2 regions of the Caballeronia eucalypticola genome follow, and region 2 is predicted to be linked to the other one. Evidence: predicted binding sites of a transcription regulator. Region 2 holds the regulator's gene; the other holds the start of a gene.
The links. Region 2 encodes FNR, which switches genes on or off when oxygen is low (the NO sensors DNR and NnrR bind a similar motif). Its sites were predicted from a motif close to TTGATNNNNATCAA; they were not measured.
Positions count from the first base shown of each region.

Region 1 (3,414 bases), on a different contig from region 2:
TGCAATGGCCGTTGCCGCAATCTCCAGCCCGATAAAACCCGCCCCCACGATCGCGATCTTCCGCCCTGGCAGTAATTCGTTGAGCACGCCGGATGCGTCCGCAGCCGTGCGCAAGACATGCACGCCTTCAAGCGTTGCGCCTGGCACGCTCAAGCGGCGAGGCGCCGCGCCGGTCGCGATCAGCAGACGCTGATACGCCACGGTATGGCCATCGTTTAAAACCACTTTGCGCGCGGCGCGATCGATCTGTTTAACACCCGAATCAACGCGCAGGTCGATGCGCTGCTCGGCGTAAAACGCCTCGTCATACAGCGCGCATTGCGCGGTGGTTTTCTGACCGAGCAGCACGGCCTTTGAAAGCGGCGGCCTGTCGTAAGGCGCAACGCCTTCATTGCCGAGCAGCGTGATGTCGCCGTCCCAGCCGTTGTCACGCAGCGCATGGGCTGTGCGTGCGCCGCTTTGCCCGGCACCGATGATCACCATCGCGGGTCGGCTTTTCATGACGCCGCCTTCATTTGCGGCGGAACACCGAGCAGCACTTCACCACCTTCAATACGCACCGGGTATGTCTTCAAATGCACGCAGACGGGCGGGCTTTTTGGCTTGCCGGTGGGGATATCGAAACGTCCCTGATGCAGCGGGCATTCAATCTCGCGATTGAGCACGAAGCCATCCGCAAGATGCGCGCGTTCGTGCGTGCACCACCCATCCGATGCAAAGAAACCCTCGGCTATCCGATACACCGCGTAACTCGCGCCGGCGTGATCGAAGCGGATCACGTCTTCTTCGGCAATCTCACTGGCAGCGCAGGCCACGACCCATTCGATGTCATTCGTTTCAACGGCCACAAGAGCCTCCGGATTGTTGGAGTTGTTTAGCTTCAGATGCCCGACTGGGTCGCAAATGTTCCTTGCGGGGCGGTTTCACCCGGCACCTTGCGTTCGATCACATGATCCGGTTCGACGCGCTGTTTCCATAACGCAGGCACCATCTCGCGATACACCGCATAGAGGCTCGGATAAGCGGGTGGCAACTGATCCTTGATGACTTCATGCAAACGCGGCAACGCATGAAACGGCACCATTGGCAGGAGATGATGTTCAAGGTGGTAGTTCATGTTCAGGTACAGGAAGCGATAGACCGGATTGATGTACACCGTGCGTGTGTTGAGCCGATGATCCTTCACGTTGACCGCGAGGCCCGCATGCTGCGTGAGGCCGAGCAACTGATGCAGCCAGCCGCCGTAATAGCGGGGCGTCCACACGAACATCAGCGGCAGGAAACTGCGGAGTGCGATAGCAAGCCCTATCGTGCCGATGACCACCAGCAGATAGATTCGGCAAGACCAGATCATCTTCGGCTTTTCGGTAGCGGGGAGGAACACATCGGTGGCGGCATCGACGCGGCCGAACGCATGCCGGACGACCTTGCGGATCTCCAACGAAGTACCCAGCAGTCCGAAGAAATCGATGATGATCGGCCAGACCTGCGTCGGCCGTGCAACCTGAATTTCCGGATCACGCGCTTGAAAGTACGTGTGGGTGTGATGCCGCGCGTGACTCCAGCGCCACCAGTAACCTTCGCGGATCGTCATGAACGATGACAGGTGATAGAAGGCGTCGTTGAGCCAGCGGGTCTTGAACGGTGTGCCATGGGCGAGTTCGTGCCAGCGGGCGTCGCTGGACGAATAGATCGTGCCGTAGACCAGGAATGCGGGCACGGCCCACCAGGTCCCCCAGCAGAGCGCGGCCACCCAACCCGATGCGGCGAGCAGCAACAACCAAGGCACGAAGTTGCGCAGGCCTTCGGCATCACTGCGTTTCATCAGCTCTTTCAGCACAGCGCGCGGAATGCGCGGCTGATACCACTGCTCGTGAATACGCTTGTCGATAGACGGATCGGTGAGGGCGGGTTTGGACGCATCGCCGCCGCTGATATCGGGAGTCGAGGACATGGGGTTGTCTCCTGCTTAATTATGTTCAAACAACGTTTAAGCGATGTTTTGAGCGCTTCCCGTCAGTTATTACCGCCGGGTGGCCTTCTTGTTGACTGAACGATAGATGAGCGCAGCTTGCCACTCACTCAAAAAAATGATGGATTTCCATCAAGCGCGGCTGCGGGCCACATTGGCTATGGCTTTCCAAAATAGAAATTAAATTCCACCAAACCGTCGAGTGAAATTTTCTTTGCATTGGGGCGACCGGTCTTCTATGCTTGTCTGCACTAGCGGCCGGAGTGCTGCATCGATCGTCAAGGAGACAGGTGTGAACAGCATGGAACTGGGCGCGGTGACGCCTGAAGGTGTAGTCGAGGCGCTGTTGCGCGGTCCGGGCGCAGTGCGCATTCGCGGCGTGTTCAGCGCGGCGCAAGTGGCTGAAGCGCGGCGTGTCGTGATGGATCATTCGCAGGACCGTGCGCAGACGGTCACGCATTTCCAGGGACAAGCGGCTGAAGATCAGCGGCTGCATTTGCAGCGGCGCGTGTGGAATCTGCTGGCGAAAGGCGATGTGTTTTCGGAGATGGCCGAGCAGCCCGACATTGTCGCAGCCATGCGTCTTTTCCTCGGCGATGACTTCATCATGGGGTCAATCGCGGCGAACCGGATTTTGCCGGACGGTCCCGGACAGGAACCGCATATCGATTACCCGTACTGGGATTTTCATTCTCCGACAACTTTCCCGCTCGGCATCAACACGAGCTTTCCGCTCAACGCGCAGGTCACCATTCCTCTCGATCCGTTCACGGCGCAAACCGGAGCGACGGCTTTCGTGCCGCACACGCAGCATGAGTTGCGGTATCCCGGCGAGGGCGACGCCTTCTTTGAACGATGCGAGCGCATGGAAGCGGAGCCCGGAGACGCGATCGTTTTCTTCGGCGCGACGTGGCACTGTGCCATGCCGAATCACAGCACGCAGGATCGCAGCGCGGTGCTGCTTCAATACCTGCCGAAATTCGTCAAGCCGATGGAAGACCTGCGCGCGATGGTCGGCGAAACGTTCGTCAAGAACGCCAGCCCGACCATGCGGCAATTGCTTGGCTTGAACTTCCCGTATCCGCAGAACCTCGATGCGATCGCCGTTGCGACGAACGCCGAGGGTCGCAAAAACGCCATGCGGTAGTTCAGCCTTCCGAGAATTTCAGCGCGTGTTCCAAAGCCGCCGGACTGATCGGCTTGTGGAGAAAACCGTCGAACGGTTCCAGGTCCTTGTCCTTGAGATCGGTCCTGCCGGTCACCGCGATCACGCACGCATCGCGGGATGCCCCTTCGTTGCGCACCTGACGGCATAGCTCCCGGCCATCGGCGTCGGGTAATTCGATGTCGAAGAACACGACGTCGAAGCTCTGCGCTTGCGTCAACACCATCGCAGAGCGCCCGTCGTACGCGACTTGAACCTTGTGCCCCAGGCCGGACGC
Region 1 covers NZ_JBLKRU010000036.1:40,708-44,121, reverse strand. Annotated here, with positions in the region: gene ACMX25_RS30260 (NAD(P)/FAD-dependent oxidoreductase) at 1-501, opposite strand, end outside; gene ACMX25_RS30255 (non-heme iron oxygenase ferredoxin subunit) at 498-848, opposite strand; gene ACMX25_RS30250 (fatty acid desaturase) at 881-1,954, opposite strand; gene ACMX25_RS30245 (phytanoyl-CoA dioxygenase family protein) at 2,274-3,119, shown strand; gene ACMX25_RS30240 (response regulator) at 3,121-3,414, opposite strand, start outside.
Region 1: the regulator FNR is predicted to act here: its motif matches at 2,095-2,108, upstream of ACMX25_RS30250 (fatty acid desaturase).

Region 2 (3,414 bases):
TTGCGCGGGTTCTGCGTTAGCGGTCGGGTGCATTGCCGGGTTGCTGCTTTCCAGGTCTTCGCGGGTTATGTGCTAGCTGATCTCTTTATCACTATTAGCCACTGCGCGTGGCGGCGCGTCATTTCTTTGTCCAAAGCGACAAAGAAACGAAGCAAAGAAAACGCTTTCACCTCTCTAAAAATTAAGTGTCCACAGCGTGCAGTTCCATTTCATGGGTACCCCAAAAGCACGGTGCTCGCCAGAGCCACGGATGTGTGAAACCCTCCTTCTCGCGAATCCTGACAGTAAAACGCTTCGCCCCGTACGCTCTCGGGCAAGCCCCCTCGCCATAGAAACCCGCACCGCCCCACCCTTATTTGCCGCTGTGGTGCTTCGCGGGTTATCTATCAGTTTGCAATGTTATTTGCCGGGTTATGCTTTATGCATTCTGCAGATCCATTTCTTGGTGGTTTAAAAGATGGTTCGGCATGCATATAAGTTTGGAGGTTGGTTTTCCGCGGATAGCGCGGGGCGCTCCTTGGGCGGGTTCAGTCGTTAGTGCTTGCCCGAGAGCGTACGGGGCGAAGCGTTTTACTGTCAGGATTCGCGAGAAGGAGGGTTTCAAACATCCTAAGCTCTGGCGAGCACCGTGCTTTTGGGGCACCCATGAATGGGACTGCACGCTGTGGACACTTAGGGTAGAGCGGTGAAAGCGTTTTCTTTGCTTCGTTTCTTTGTCGCTTTGGACAAAGAAATGACGCGCCGCCACGCGCAGTGGCTAATAGTGATAAAGAAATCAGCTAACGTATAACCCGCGAAGACCTGGAAAGCAGCAACCCGGCAATGACTCAGACCGCTAACGCCAGAACCTACCCCACCCACCAACTCCCTATACCCATTCAAGCGATCAAATCCGCGCCACGATTTCACCTCCTCTGCCCGACTAAATCATCCACCAACGGCACGACAGCCAACACAACCAGCATCGCCGACAACGGCAGCGTCGATATAAACCCCACATACTTGAAACCCAACGCGCCAGCAAGACCGCCAATAAAGAACATGCCAAGCAGCGAAGCCAGCAACCGCAGCCTGGACCGATCCGCCCTGACTGCATTAACACCAGGCCCGGCCTCCGACACATTCCAGTAAAAAAGCTTGCCAATCTCAATGCCAATATCCGTGACAATGCCGGTCATATGCGTAGTGCGGATCTCGGCTTTGGATATCTTCGTAATGATTGCATTCTGCAACCCCATCACGTAGCACAACAACCCTACAGTGGCGGGCACGAACAGAAACCGGTTGTTTTCCAGGTTCGAGCCAAGCAGCCCAAACACAAGCAGCAGCACGGCTTCCAGCATCAACGGCAATGCGTATTCGCTTTGCGCCCGCCGGCGCCGGCCCCAATTGATCATGATCGCGGAGGTCGCCGCGCCCGTCATGAACGCCGCGAGTGAACTCAATCCCGCAACAATCAGGCCGAAGTCGCTTGCCGCGAGGTTATCGGCGAGTGCCGATACGATCCCCGACATATGCGAGGTGTACTGACCAACAGCAAGGAAACCGCCCGCATTGGCCGCGCCCGCAATAAACGCCAGCCAGCGCCCAAGGCGCCGGTTATTTTGATCGGTGCGCTGCGGCCGCGTGAAACCTCGCAGATACTCAATAGGCATGTCCGTTCGCTTCGCTTGGGCCTCAGTCAAACACCCGCAAGCTTCTCGCTGTCGAGAATGTGCACCTGCTTGCCGTTCGTATCGATAACCCCGGCATGCTGCAGCTTCGAAAACATCCGGCTGACGGTCTCAAGTTTCAACCCGAGATAGCTGCCAATCTCTTCACGCGTCATCCGCAAATTGAATTCGGCGGAAGAGTAACCCCGCGTCTTCATCCTCGACGACAGATTGAGCAGGAACGCAGCCACACGCTGCTGCGCAGTCATGGTGCCAAGCATCATCATGAGACCGGATTCACGCACGATCTCGCCGCTCATCATCCGATGCACATGCTGCTGCATGGCCTTCACGTCGTGGCAAAGATCCTCGAGCAAGTCGAACGGAATCACACACACCTTGCTGTCTTCGAGCGCGATCGCATCACAATTCTGTTCATCGGAGCAAACGCCATCAAGTCCAAGCGGCTCGCCTGCGATATGAAAGCCCGTGACTTGCTCGTGGCCATCGCGATGCGTAATGACCGTCTTGAAACATCCGACACGCACGGCGTAGATGCTTTTGAATTTATCGCCGGCACGGTAGAGCGTCTCGCCACGCCGTACGACCCGCGTGGAGCACACAATGGCATCGAGCCGCGCCAGCTCCGTCGCGCTCAGGTGAGCCGGCATGCAGATGGAATGCAACGAACACGCGGAGCAGTTCGTGTCCGCACGCGTGGCCGGTGGTGGCGGGCTCGTGATGGCGGAGCGCGCCAGATAAGCAAGGGGAATCGCAGCCGTTGAAGCAGCGGGCGCGTAAGTGGACGCATAAGCGGTAGCTGAGGTCATGCCTGTCTCCAGAAGAGTCGGACGATCACTGAATAGATGAACGGACAAGATGCGAGGATTGCAGTCGAGGCGAGTAGAAGACAGTCATGCCGGCTCGCAGGGCGTCGGCTCGGGACGGTGCTCGTTGGCCAGTCGCACGATGGTGTCGCGGGCGAGTTCGTACTCGCTGGTCTTGTCGAAGAAATAGCTCGCGCCGGCGCGCTGGCATGCAGCACGAAACGCCGGCCCCGAATGATTGGTCAACACAATGGTCACAACAGGCGGCTCGGCACGCCCCAGCGCCGCAACGATCGCCATGCCGTTGCCCGCGGCCAGATGCGGGTCGACGATCACCAGATCCGCGCGCGTCATGCGGATACACCCGAGCGCTGTATCCGCTTCTTCGGACTCGCCCACGACCACCACGCCAGCCAGCGCGTCGATCAGCGCAGAGAGGCGGCGGCGCACAAGGCCGGAGTCATCGATAAGGAAGATCTTCAGCATGGCGCGCAACCGTTTGAGTTCATGCCTCGAAGTATGGTCGGGGCTATCTCAAAATAAAATCGGCAAGCGGCCAGACATGACGTAGGGGTTTGGGAAGGGCTGTAGGGATTGGACTACACGCCTTTTGCGAGCGTGAAGACCCAGAGGTATTCGGCGTATCAGTCGTCGCAGTCGTCGTCGAACAGCTTGTGGCGCATGGCGTAGCGGACCAGCGCGGTGTCGTGCGGCATCTGCATTTTTTCGAGGATGCGGGTCTTGTACGTGCTGACCGTCTTGGCGCTCACCGACAGCGCCTGAGCGATCTGCGTGATCGTTTCACCGGCTGCGATGCGCCGGAACACCTCGAATTCGCGGTCGGAAAGCCGCCGGTGCGGCAAGTCGTCTGCGGGTTCATTCAGGCTTTGCGCGAGCCGCTCGGCCATCGCGAGGCTGACGTACACACCGCCCGC
Region 2 covers NZ_JBLKRU010000009.1:97,865-101,278, reverse strand. Annotated here, with positions in the region: gene ACMX25_RS13155 (YoaK family protein) at 906-1,655, opposite strand; gene fnr (fumarate/nitrate reduction transcriptional regulator Fnr) at 1,682-2,482, opposite strand; gene ACMX25_RS13145 (response regulator) at 2,567-2,965, opposite strand; gene ACMX25_RS13140 (response regulator) at 3,124-3,414, opposite strand, start outside.